3 regions of the Paenarthrobacter sp. NEAU-H11 genome follow, and region 1 is predicted to be linked to each of the others. Evidence: riboswitches for the same ligand, from Rfam matches in the RefSeq annotation. Region 1 holds a riboswitch; each other region holds the start of a gene.
What was found. A riboswitch is a leader RNA that binds a small molecule or an ion and turns the genes downstream of it on or off. The one in region 1 is predicted to bind S-adenosylmethionine.

Region 2: linked by a shared signal. The riboswitch ahead of ACQ3DC_RS06155 (DUF1737 domain-containing protein) and the one ahead of metX (homoserine O-acetyltransferase MetX) in region 1 are both predicted to bind S-adenosylmethionine.
Region 3: linked by a shared signal. The riboswitch ahead of ACQ3DC_RS00910 (aminotransferase class V-fold PLP-dependent enzyme) and the one ahead of metX (homoserine O-acetyltransferase MetX) in region 1 are both predicted to bind S-adenosylmethionine.

The regions. Positions count from the first base shown of each region.
Region 1 is NZ_JBNZGA010000015.1:123-4,390, forward strand. Features, by position in the region: gene ACQ3DC_RS16705 (VOC family protein) at 131-769, opposite strand; SAM riboswitch class IV at 935-1,050, shown strand; gene ACQ3DC_RS16710 (bifunctional o-acetylhomoserine/o-acetylserine sulfhydrylase) at 1,094-2,419, shown strand; SAM riboswitch class IV at 2,518-2,633, shown strand; gene metX (homoserine O-acetyltransferase MetX) at 2,646-3,761, shown strand; gene ACQ3DC_RS16720 (MFS transporter) at 3,942-4,268, shown strand, end outside.
Region 2 is NZ_JBNZGA010000003.1:298,494-302,761, forward strand. Features, by position in the region: gene ACQ3DC_RS06140 (pyridoxamine 5'-phosphate oxidase family protein) at 1-444, shown strand, start outside; gene ACQ3DC_RS06145 (TetR/AcrR family transcriptional regulator C-terminal domain-containing protein) at 472-1,182, opposite strand; gene ACQ3DC_RS06150 (hypothetical protein) at 1,448-1,702, shown strand; SAM riboswitch class IV at 1,987-2,101, shown strand; gene ACQ3DC_RS06155 (DUF1737 domain-containing protein) at 2,114-2,392, shown strand; gene ACQ3DC_RS06160 (rhodanese-like domain-containing protein) at 2,389-2,799, shown strand; gene ACQ3DC_RS06165 (O-succinylhomoserine sulfhydrylase) at 2,800-4,008, shown strand; gene ACQ3DC_RS06170 (DUF1905 domain-containing protein) at 4,041-4,268, opposite strand, start outside.
Region 3 is NZ_JBNZGA010000001.1:193,840-198,107, reverse strand. Features, by position in the region: gene ACQ3DC_RS00920 (metal-dependent transcriptional regulator) at 1-51, opposite strand, end outside; gene ACQ3DC_RS00915 (class I SAM-dependent methyltransferase) at 116-874, opposite strand; gene ACQ3DC_RS00910 (aminotransferase class V-fold PLP-dependent enzyme) at 957-2,399, opposite strand; SAM riboswitch class IV at 2,435-2,548, opposite strand; gene hisN (histidinol-phosphatase) at 2,708-3,520, opposite strand; gene rsgA (ribosome small subunit-dependent GTPase A) at 3,569-4,268, opposite strand, start outside.

The sequences.
Region 1 (4,268 bases):
CTGCTTCGGAAATGGATTCGGCCGCCATCGGCAGGTGACGCCGTTGTCACCTGCTGATGGCGGCCGAAGACGAGGAGGGCACGGGGCCCACACCGTGCCGGGCTTGCCGGCACGGTAACCAAGGTAAGGGTCAGATGGTGACGGCCCCGTTGCCGGTCTCGAAAGTTACCGAGAGGATTCCGGGGGTTCCGTGCGGAGCCACCCACTCCACAGCGACGTCCTCCAGCGGCTTCTCGACGGGTTCGCCCAGCCACTCCGTAACCCGGGCTGCGGAACCGGCAATGGTGAGGCAGCTCATCTTGACGTTGCTCTCGTAGGCGTTGGACGGGTGCAGGGACGGATCCCCCTCCCACTTGAGCATGTAGGGAACCTGGGGGTCGGCAATCAGGCCCAGGATGCCAATCTGCTTCCAGACCAATTCGCGGCCATCAGGGAACTTGCGGTTTCCGTTGACGGCGGAGCGGCCCAGCCGCTCCTCAAAGGGAGCCAGGTCGTCCACCTCGACGCACCAGCCCATCCAGCCGCCGCCCGCGGCAGACCGTGCACGCACAGCCTGCCCGAAAGGGGCCTTGTCGGAAGCGGGGTGGTCCAGGACCTCCACCACCTCGACGTATTTGTGCCCCGCGAGCGGGATGATCATATTCCGGGTTCCGAACCGCGGGTGCACCCCGCCCTTCACTGCCTCAACGCCGAGGGCAGAGGAAATACGTTCGGTGGTGGCAGCCAGGCCATCGTGTTCACAGGCGTAAGAGACGTGATCCATGCGCATGCCAACATCTTGGCACTTTGTGATCGGCCTCTCAGCTAAGGGTACCCTTACCAGGATTTTCCATCCGGGACCCCTGATTTCAACCTATTCCCGGGCGGAGATCAGGGGGACTATGTTCGTCACAATCCTGTCCCGCGCCGGTTTCATGTTCCTACACTGGGCTCAGGTCATGAGTGCCAGCGCCAAGCCCCGGCTCGCTGGCCGGCAACCCTCCATCCGCGGTGGGGTGCCCCGGATGAGGACCTGGCTGTCCGGCAACGGCCGGATGGCAAGCGCGGCCCGCGGTGCCTACAGCATGCCGGGCCCATGTCAGAGGAGCCTTAGTTGTCCAACGGATGGTCTTTTGAAACCCGCCAGATCCACGCAGGACAGGAGCCGGACAGTGCCACCGGCGCCCGTGCACTCCCTATCTACCAGACCACGTCCTTCGTATTCCCCAGCGCGGAAAGCGCCGCCAACCGTTTTGCCCTCGCTGAACTGGCGCCGATCTACACCCGCATCGGCAATCCCACCCAGGATGCCGTGGAACAGCGGATCGCCAGCCTTGAGGGCGGATTGGGAGCACTCCTGCTGAGTTCAGGACAGGCAGCAGAGACTTTCGCTGTCCTCAATATCGCCGAGGCGGGGGACCATATCGTTGCCAGCCCCAGCCTGTACGGCGGGACTTACAACCTGTTCGCACACACCTTGAAGAAGTTCGGCATTTCCGTGACCTTCGTGGCGGACCCGGACAACCTGGACCAGTGGCGTGACGCGGTCCAGCCAAACACCAAGCTCTTCTTCGCCGAAGTGGTGTCCAACCCCCGCCAGGACGTCCTGGACATCGAGGGCGTGTCAGGCATCGCCCATGATGCCGGCGTGCCCCTGATCGTGGACAACACCCTGTCCACCCCGTACCTGATCCGGCCGCTGGAATGGGGAGCGGACATCGTTGTCCATTCCGCAACCAAGTACCTGGGCGGCCACGGATCCGCGATTGCCGGGGTGATCGTGGACTCCGGAAAGTTCGACTTCGGCAAGGACCCAGCGAGGTTCCCGGGCTTCAACACCCCGGATCCCACCTACAACGGGCTGGTGTACGCCCGGGACCTCGGCAAGGACGGTGCCCTGGGCGCCAACCTGTCCTACATCCTCAAGGCCCGCGTCCAGCTGCTCCGGGACCTGGGCTCCGCCGTCTCCCCGTTCAACGCGTTCCTGATCGCCCAGGGCCTGGAAACGTTGAGCCTGCGGGTGGAACGCCATGTTGCCAACGCCACGGAAGTGGCGCGCTGGCTGCAAGGAAGGGACGACGTCGAATCCGTCGCCTACGCGGGGCTGCCCTCAAGTCCGTGGTACGAGCGGGGCCGCAAGTACGGGCCCAAGGGCACGGGCGCGATTGTCTCCTTCAACCTGGCTGGCGGGGCCGAGGCCGGCAAGCGCTTCGTTGACGCGCTGGAGCTGCACTCCCACGTGGCAAACATCGGCGACGTCCGATCCCTTGTCATCCACCCGGCGTCGACCACCCACAGCCAGCTTTCCCCGGAGCAGCAGGCCGTCGCCGGCGTGACCCCCGGCCTGGTCCGGTTGTCGGTGGGAATCGAACACATCGATGACATCCTGGCGGACCTCGAAGCGGGCTTTCGGGCAGCAAAGGACGCGACCGGGGCCTAGCCGGACACACATAGAACCCGAGACGGCGGCACGCCGGGGAAGTCACAACCAGTCACACTCTTGGCAGCAGGGCGGGGCTGTTTCGTACACTCGTACCAGGTCATGAGTGCCAGTGACAGCCCCGGCTTGCTGGCCGGCAACCCTCCTTCCGCGGTGGGGTGCCCCGGGTGAAGACCTGGCCTGCCGGTCATTCGACGGCGGGCAAGCGCGTAGAAGAGGTCTTGCCATGACGGTTACCGTCACCCGAACCACCGTCCCCGAGCACGGAATTGTCCGCTATGCCTCCATTGGGGGGCTGGAACTTGAAGCCGGGGGATACCTCCCGGACGTCACTCTGGCCTACGAAACCTGGGGCACGCTCAACGCCGATGCCAGCAATGCCATCCTGATCGAGCACGCCCTGACCGGCAGCACCCACGTGACCCGCGGCGACACGGACGAAGAAGGCTGGTGGGAACAGCTGGCCGGTCCCGGCGCTCCCGTGGACACGGACAAGTTCTTCGTGGTGTCCGTCAACATCGTGGGCGGCTGCTACGGCTCCACGGGGCCGTCGTCGGCCGCCCCGGATGGAACCCCTTGGGGCTCCCGCTTCCCCCTGGTTACCCTGCGTGACAGTACGGTGGCGGAGGCCCGGCTGGCTGACCAGCTGGGCATCAACAGCTGGTTCGCGGTCCTGGGCGGATCCATGGGCGGCGCCCGCGCCCTTGAGTGGGCCGTGACCTACCCCGAGAGGGTGCAGCGCTGCGCCGTCATCTCGGTGGGCGCCGCGAGCACGGCAGAACAGATCGCCTTCGCGCAGGCCCAGACCCTGGCCATCCGGCAGGACCCCCACTTCAACGGCGGCGACTACTACGGCGGGCCCTGCCCCGAAGCCGGGCTGGCACTTGCCCGGCGCATCGCCCACATCACCTACCGGTCCGCCGCTGAACTGGAGGGCCGCTTCGGCCGGGAACCCCAGGCGCCGGAGTCGCCCCTGAAGGGCGAGGCGCTGGCCGCCCGCGGCCGTTACCAGGTGGAAAGCTACCTGGATCACCAGGGCAGCAAGCTCGTGAAGCGCTTCGACGCAAACAGCTATATCGCCCTCACCGAGGCGCTGATGAGCCATGACATCTGCCGGGACCGGGGGACCCTGACCGAGACCCTGGCGAGATCCACCGCCAGGTTCTTCGTGGCCGCCGTGGATTCGGACCGGCTGTATTTCCCGTCCCAGTCCCGCGAACTTGCCGCGGCCCTGCCGGGAGAAGTGGACGTGCATGTCATTGAGGCGCCGATCGGCCATGACGGCTTCCTGACGGAAATAGGCCAGCTGGGCCATCAGCTTCGGGTGCACCTCTCGGCCTAAGGCCGCCCTCGCAGGCACACTTTTGTGCATTTATGCAGATAGCCTCTGCATGATTCGCCGTTGAGCTTGGCGTTCAGGCGGACCATACTCGTTGGGACCCGGCGGTTCGTGGCCAAAATCACACGTCTCCGCCACAGACTGTCCCAGTGGTGTCGAAGAAGACGCCGAAGGAGTTCATCAATGAGTACGGAAAAGTCCGCCGCGCGGCGGCCAGAGGAAACCGACGTCAAGGCCACAGGCCTGAAGAAAGTCGTCACGGCCTCCATGGCCGGCACCGTGGTTGAGTGGTACGAGTTCTTTCTCTACGCCTCCGCCGCCACGCTGGTGTTCGGCAAGATGTTCTTCCCCAACTCCGGAACCGAGCTTGACGGCATCATCGCAGCCTTCGTCACCTACGCCGTCGGCTTCGTTGCCCGACCCATCGGCGGCATCGTCTTCGGCCACTTCGGCGACAAATTCGGCCGCAAGCAGTTGCTGCAGCTGAGCATCATCCTGGTGGGTGTTGCC
Region 2 (4,268 bases), on a different contig from region 1:
AATGACAACCTGACCTTTGACGAATGCTGGGAACTCCTGGCCAATGACACTGTCGGCCGCCTTGCACTGGTGGTTGACGGCCACCCCGAGATCTTTCCAATCAACTACGTGGTGCACCGCCGCAGCATCGCGTTCCGTACGGCCGGCGTCACCAAGCTGTGGAGTGCCCTGACAGAGAGGCCTGCCGCCTTGGAGATCGACGGCTACGATCCCCATACCGAAGAGGCCTGGAGCGTGGTGCTGCGCGGCGATACGGCGATCATCGAGGACCAGGCGGACAAGGACGCCGTGGACAGCCTGGGGCTGGAGCCATGGCAGCCGGGAGAAAAGGCAAACTACATCCGGCTGACAGCCCGTGCTTTGACCGGCCGCCGTTTCAAGGTGAACCGGCCGGACGTCTGGGCCACGCGGCAGCAGGACAAGCGGCGGGCCTCTTTCGAATAACCCGGCCGGAATGCCTGTCCGGCCAGGCTAGCCGGTTGGCCCTGCGTCCTGAAGGGACAGTTGGGCTTCAAGGCCGGAGAGCAGGATGCTGAGCCCCTGGTCAAGTTCCGTGGATCCTTCGTAGTCCGCCAGGGCGGGGGCCAGCGCACGCAGCCGCGGGAACTCCTTGGCAGGCAACCGGTGCAGTCCCAGCCGCAGCAGCACTTCGTTTTCCTCCGGGTCCACAACGAATTCCTGCAGCTCGTTCAGGATGTGGCCGTAGAGGAAGCCGTAGTAGGCGCGGTAGACGTGGAGGGCGTCCGACGGGCTGAACCCTGCCCCAATCAGCAGGGACAGGATCTGCTCGAGGGGACGCAGCGTGCCCAGCGGCCGCAGCCCCAGCGGGGTGGAGAGCGGCCTGGTCACGAGCAGCGGCACCACATTGGGGTGCTGGAGCGCAAGGCTCCGAAGGTCGTGTGCGATGCGGCGCAGCTGGGCTTTCCAATCGGGATCGTCGGGGTGGATGGTGAGTTCGTTAAGCACCAGTTCGGTGACGCCGTCCAGCAGCGCGGCGCGGTTCTCCGCATAGCGGTAGAGGCTCATCGGATCCCGGCCCAGTTCCTGGCCAAGGCGGCGCATGGTCAGCGCCTCCAAGCCTTCCGCGTCAACAACTTCGAGCGCCTTGGTCAGCACCAGCTCCCTGCTCAGCTTTTGCTTTTGGGCCGGCCCGGTGGGGGACTGGACTTTCGGGGAAGCCATGATTTCCGTCCTGGAAGGCGGCAAGCCCTTTACCCGGGTAGGTAATCCATTCGCTTGCCGAATCCGTTGTCTACGAGTAAAGTCTACATTGTAGATGCGGCAGTGACACCGCCCTGTAGCCCTTGATTTCAACTAGTAGCCCCCGGTTTCAACTAGTTCTTGATTTCCGCGGGCTTCATCAACACTCCATGCCCCGTGCACGGCATTGAGGTTCGCTGCTGTAGCCGAACGGCGGCACCACCGCACTTAGCGAAGGGAAGCCGTCATGGCGCATTCGCAGTTCGATCTCTTTCTAAAAGAAGCCACCTACATTGACCAGGCCTCGGACGCCACCCTCGACCGTGACCGCCTTTACGGCCTGTACACCAGCTGGTGCTTCATCAACCAGCAGAAGCCCGGCCTGGAGTCCAATTTCTGGATAGCCATGAATTGCCGCATCAGGCACGGCCGCAAGGGGCTGCGCATGAAAGGCCCCGCCGCTGCCGACTACATCCTGGCAAGCTACCCGGGCCTCGTCTAAGCAACGGCATCAAAACGAATACGGCGTGGACCACGTGCCTGGGGCACAGGGTCCACGCCGTTCCTTCTTAAGCGCGCTTAGGCGCGCTCCCTGCTGCTGCATCAGCCTGATCCTGCCGCTCCCCCGGGCCCCACCCCCGGACACCCAAGGAGGAGCCGCCGTCGTACTTTAGGTGAAGGTGCCGGACGGCACTTGGCTCCACTGCGGCGCCCTGCGTACTTCAGTTACGCAACATGACGACGACGGCGGTGCGGCCGCGGGCGGCAAGTGTTACGTTTTTGGGGAGTAATGAGTACCGGCGCCAAGCCCTGACTGGCCGGTCGGCAACCCTCCTTTCGCGGCGGGGTGCCTCAGGTGAACACTCGGCATATCGACCCATTCGAGCTGCAAGCGTGAGAGAAGGAGATCGTCGTGTCTGACGCACCTGCCCCTGAAGAGAAACTGTCGTACCGCCTCATCAGCGGGCCGGATGACCGCGCCTTTTGCGAGCGGATCTCCGCCGCGCTGGCGGAAGGCTATGTCCTCCATGGCAGCCCGGCGGCAACCTTCAACGGCAGCAGTGTGATCGTGGCGCAGGCGGTAGTCCTGCCGGCAGCCATCGCTTCCGCGGACGCTGCCGTGGCAGATGCCGTTGACGACCTCGAGTCCGCCGGTGATGACCTTGACTTCGGCGGCGAGGGCCACGCATGAGCTACGCCGGAGACCTGACCCCGCAGGAGGCCTGGGAAAAGCTCGAGCAGGGCGCCATCCTGGTGGATGTGCGCACGGAGGGCGAATGGGCCCACATCGGCATTCCCGACACCAAGGCCACCGAGAACGATCCGCTGTTCATCCAGTGGACCTTCCCGGGCGGAATCCCCAACCCCGACTTCATCACCGACCTTAGCCAACAGGCGCCCGAGGACAAGTCAACCGAACTGGTGTTCCTGTGCCGTTCCGGCCAGCGTTCCATCGCGGCCGCTATCGCCGCCACGCAGGCCGGCTTCACCTCCTACAACGTCCTGGAAGGCTTTGAGGGTGAACCGGACCGTTATGGAGAACGTACCGTCAACGGCTGGAAGAACCGCGGCCTGCCGACCAACCTGGGAAAGAACTAAGTGACCTTCAACGAAGACGCCGCCGGCTGGAGCCCCGACACCCAGGCCGTCCGCGGCGGGCTGGACCGCACCAACTTCCAGGAGACCAGCGAAGCTGTCTTCCTGAACTCCGGTTTCGTGTACGAATCCGCCGCCGCTGCGGAGCGGGCCTTTACGGGCGAGGACGAACGCTTTGTCTACTCGCGCTACGGCAACCCGTCCGTGGCCACGTTCCAGGAACGGCTCCGCCTGCTTGAGGGGACCGAGGCGTGCTTCGCGACGGCGTCCGGCATGTCCGCGGTTTTCACCGCCCTGGGTGCGCTGCTGGCGGCCGGGGACCGGGTGGTTGCCGCCCGCTCACTCTTCGGCTCGTGCTTTGTGATCCTGAACGAAATCCTGCCGCGCTGGGGCGTGGAGACCGTCTTCGTGGACGGCCCTGACCTGGAGCAGTGGCGTGAAGCGCTCTCCGAGCCCACCACCGCCGTCTTCTTCGAATCGCCGTCCAATCCCATGCAGGAGATCGTGGACATTGCTGCGGTGAGCGACCTGGCGCACGCTGCCGGGGCGACCGTTGTCGTCGACAACGTTTTTGCCACCCCCCTGCTGCAGCGGTGCGGGCAGTTCGGCGCCGACGTGATTGTCTACTCGGGCACCAAGCACATCGACGGCCAGGGCCGGGTGCTTGGTGGCGCCATCCTGGGTACCAAGGAGTTCATTGACGGGCCGGTGAAGCAGCTGATGCGCCACACCGGACCAGCACTGTCCGCGTTCAACGCCTGGGTCCTGACCAAGGGCCTCGAGACCATGGCGCTGCGCGTCAACCACTCCTCGGCGTCAGCCCTGCGCCTCGCGGAATGGCTGGAGGAACAGCCTGCCGTCAGCTGGGTGAAGTACCCGCTCCTGAAATCGCACCCGCAGTACGAGCTGGCCGTAAAGCAGATGAGCGCCGGCGGCACTGTCCTCACCTTGGAACTCGCCCCCTCCGGCGGCCGCTCGGGCAAGGACGCGGCGTTTGCGCTGCTGGACGGCCTGCGGATCATCGACATCTCCAACAACCTTGGCGATGCCAAGTCGCTCATCACCCACCCGGCCACCACCACGCACCGCGCGATGGGACCCGAGGGCCGGGCCGCCATTGGGCTGAGCGACGGCGTGGTGCGGCTTTCGGTGGGGCTGGAGGACGTGGACGACCTGATTGGCGACCTGGAGCAGGCACTTAAGCAGATCTAGCGCGCCGGCCGCGGCACCCCGGGGCCATGGCCTCAAGGATTCTGCAGGGAAAGGCGAACGGCCACTTCGTCGCCGTCGCTAATCTCGGCCTTGGCCCTGATGTCCTTCTTGACGGGCAAGAGGTATGTGCCGGTCCCGGTATCCGCGAAGAGCGAGGTTTGCCACGCGTGGCCGGCAATATCCGCCGCCACTTTTACCGAACCGAAAGCTTTGCTGTGGCCGGAACTGCGCGCGCGGATATCGTCCGCGACGTCCGCCGG
Region 3 (4,268 bases), on a different contig from region 1:
GATGACCTTGACGTAGTCCTCGATGGAGGAGGAGGGCGCGCTGGTCTTCACGGGATCAAGCCTACCGGCTCGCCGCCGCCATGCGGGGACTGGCGGGGCCGGCGGTGGAGGGCACTCATGCCCTCACCGCCCGCCAGGCCAGGGTGAGGTATGGCAACTCCAGGTCTTCGTCCGGCGCATGTCCGAGGTGCTCATGCAGGTACCAGTCGAGGTTCGCCAGTACCTTCGCCCGGGTGGCCTCACCCGCACGGAGGTAGTAGCTGCGCGACTTTGTCAGCTCCATCAGGTCGGTGGTGGTGACGGAGTCCTGCCAGTGCGTCAGGTGGTCCTGCAAGCCCTCGAACTCAGGCCCCACCAGCGGCCGGAAACCGGGTTTGTAGACGTCCCCGGCATGCATGATCCTCGAGAGCCGGTGGACCCAGGGGACGGACGTGTCCAGCTGGTTCCACACCAGGCCAAGCGTTCCCCCGGGGCGGAGGACGCGGGCCAGTTCCGTGCTTGCCCGCAGCGCATCGCACCAGTGCCAGGCCTGCGCCACGGTGACGACGTCGAACGCTGAGTCAGGCAGGCCGGTGGCCTCCGCGGTGCCCAGGACAGCCGCGGCGCCGGGATAATGTTCCGCCAGCTGTCCGAGCATGTCGGCTGAGGGGTCCACCGCCGTGACGGACAGCCCCAGCCGCAGCAGCAGTTCAGTGAACTTGCCCGTGCCGGCACCAACGTCGAGCGCGTACCGGGCGCCCGGAGGTACCAGCCACTGTGCTGTCTCAGCGGGATACCCGGGCCGCACCTGCTGATAGTGCCTACCGCCATCCTGGAAGCTCTGGCCCAGCTCCCGCCGCCGGCCGTGATCCAGCCTGGGGCCACCCCGTGCCACGCGTGGCCTCCTTCGTTGGGTCTCGTTGCTACCTTCCGAATTTACCGTACCCGCCCGGGCGTGGCTGAGCGCACGCCGCAGGTCAGTCGTCGATGCAGGGGGCGGCGCCGGCCGTTCCCGGGGTGTTGGGCGCCCAGTGGGGGTAGGTGCGCTTGTCGTTGGCGGGAACCCAGCGGCCCGCGTCCACCACGTAGTCCCAGCCGAGCCCCTTGGTCCGCAGGTCCCGGATGCCTGCCAGCAGACGCTCGGCATCGTCAAGCCGGGATCCCACGCCGAAGCTGGCACGGAGGGATCCGGACGGCAGCCCCAGCCGCTTCAGCAGCGGGTGGGCGCAGAAGCGGCCGTCACGCAGGCCCACGCCATGCTCTGCCGACAGGTACGCCGCCACCAGTCCGGCGTCGTAGCCTTCGACCGAGAAGTTGACCACGCCGATGGTGTCCGTATCCGGGTTGGTGTCCTGAAAGATCTGGTGGACGGTCACGCCGTCGATTCCCTGCAGGCCCTCCACCAGGTAGGAGCGGATGGCCGATTCGTGCGCGTGCCAGCGGTCCTGGTCCAGCCCCGCGATGACCTGCGTTGCGCGGGCCAGGGTGGCCGCTCCCAGCACGTTCGGTGATCCGCCCTCGTGGCGGGCCGGGCCCGTTGCCCAGCTGACGCCGTCGAGCCTTGCCTCCTTGACGGCGCCGCCGCCGGCAAGGTGCGGTGTTCCGGCGTCGAGCCAGTCCGGCCGGCCCACCAGCACACCGGCGCCAAAAGGCGCGTAAAGCTTGTGCCCCGAGAAGGCGATGTAGTCGACGTCGTCAGCGGTGATGTCGATGCGGCGGTGCGGCGCCAGCTGGGCCGCGTCCACCACGATCCGTGCGCCGTGCTCGTGGGCGAGTGCGGCGAGGGCACGGACGGGAAGGATCTCGCCCGTGACGTTCGACGCGCCGGTGACGGCGAGCAGGCTTACCCCGCCGTGCTGCAGTTCGGCACGCACGGCCTCAATGGTTCCTGCGATGGTGTCGTCCGCCACGATGCTGCGGTGGGGGACACCCTGCCATGGCAGCAGGTTGGCGTGGTGCTCAATGTCGAGGTACAGGACGTCGCCGTCAGCCCGGCCGTTCGTGACGGGCAGGCAGCCGGCCAGCAGGTTGAGGGAGTCGGTGGTGTTCCGGGTGAAGATCACGGAATCGTCCGGGCGGCCGCCCACGAACTCCCGGACGATGGCACGGGCATTCTCGTAGACCGAGGTGCTGATCTGGGAGGCGTAGCCGGCTCCGCGGTGCACGCTCGCGTAGAACGGCAGGATTTCATTGAGGTAGGCGGACACCACGGAAAGCGCCGGCGCGGACGCGCCATAGTCCAGGTTCGCGTACCGGACGTGCCCGCCATGGATCAGGGGAGCCTGGATTTCGGCGCCCGTGACTGCCGCCAGGGGACGGCCGGCTGCGGCGTGGCGCTGGTCGAAGAGGGCGTCCTGTCCGGGCTGTGCTGCGGCGTCAGGCTGGATTGCGGCGTTGGGGGAGACGGTGGCTGTTGTCACAGAGACCTCACTTTGGAACAGGACTCCGCTGGGGGAATCCGCGCTTGCCGCATCCGTTCCGGACCGGCCTGGTCGTCACCCGGGGCACCCCACCGCGAATGGAGGGTTGCCGGCCAGCAAACCGGGGTTTAGCGCTGGCACTCGTGACCTGGTTAAGAGCGTAGGACATAGCCCGCGCAGGCTAAAAGCCGGCTGGAATGTTAAGGCCATTGTTACGCGCAGTTGAAAAGGTCCGCTTTTGCCGAAGATAACGACGGCGGGCGCCTCCTTTCGGAGGTGCCCGCCGTTGATTATTCGGAAGAGGAGGGTCAGAGGAGGTCGTCCAGGTCCGGGTTCAACCGGCGCAGCACCTCCGAGTGAAGGATGGAATTCGTGGCCAGTGCGTTGCCGCCGAACGGGCCGTCCTCACCTTCCAGCGATGTGAACCGGCCGCCCGCTTCAACCACGATGGGCACCAGGGCGGCCATGTCGTAGAGGTTGAGCTCGGGCTCGCAGGCGATATCCACCGAGCCTTCCGCCACCATGCAGTACGACCAGAAGTCCCCGAATGCCCTGGTACGCCACACGTCCTCCGTGAGGCCCAGGAATTCGTTGAGGTTACCGCGCTCCTTCCAGCCGCCAAGGCTCGAATAAGACAGGGAAGCGTCGGACAGTTTGGACACGTTGGACACGCGGAGGCGGGTTGCGGCTGCCAGGGAACGTCCCATATAGGCGCCCATGCCCTTGGCCGCCCACCAGCGCTTGCCCAGTGCAGGGGCGCTCACCACGCCCACCACCGGCTCGCCTTCGTCCACGAGGGCGATCAGGGTGGCCCACACCGGAACGCCGCGGACGAAATTCTTGGTGCCGTCGATGGGATCGATGATCCACCGCCGCGCACCATGGCCGGTGCTGCCAAACTCCTCGCCGAGTACGGCATCGCGCGGACGGGAACGGGAGAGCTGGCCGCGGATGGCCTCCTCGGCCGCCTTGTCGGCATCGGTGACGGGCGTCAGGTCCGGCTTGGTCTCGATGTGGAGGTCCAGCGCCTTGAAGCGGCTCATTGTCTGGTCGTCCACTGAGTCGGCCAGGACGTGGGCCAGGCGCAGGTCATCGTTGTAGCTCGAAGCGGGTTGGATCATGGTTCCAAACTACCGTCTGCGCGCCGTTCTGCCGGGAACCGGGCCCCGTCAGTTAACGCTGCCCAGCTCCTTGGCCTCCTGGGCTTCCATTCGGGGGTCCGTCCCCAGGAGCCGCCGCAGGGAGGCCAGCCTTGCTGAACCGGTGGGTCCGGCATGGCCTCCCGCTACCCACGCGTCCAGCCCACAGTCCACGGCGGTGGCTGTGTGCTTGCAGCCGCGCTCGCAGTCATCCGTGCCGGGGGAGAGGTCCGGGAAGGAGCGCAGGATCCGGTCCGGGTCCACGTGGGCCAGGCCGAAGGAGCGGATGCCGGGGGTGTCGATGATCCAGCTGCCGGACGGCGCGTCAGCGAGGCGCAGGGCGAGGGCGGACGACGACGTGTGCCTGCCCCGGCCGGTCACCGCGTTCACCCCTCCGGTGGCCCGTTCGGCCCCGGTCAGCGCATTCACCATGGTTGACTTGCCCACGCCGGAATGCCCCAGCATCACGGTCACTTTCCCGCCGAGGTGGGTCCGGAGCTCCGCGACGGCGGCCCTGTCCAGGCGGGCGGAGAGCCCGTCGTCGGAGCGGGCATCCACGCCCGAGGCCTGCGCATCCGCCGTCCGGCTGATGATCACGGGGAAGTCCAGGTGGGTGTAGTTGGCCAGCAGCTCCGCAGGATCCTTGATGTCCGCCTTGGTGACCAGCAGGATCGGCTCGATACCGGCGTCGTAGGCGGCCACCAGGGCGCGGTCGATGAAGCCAGTCCGT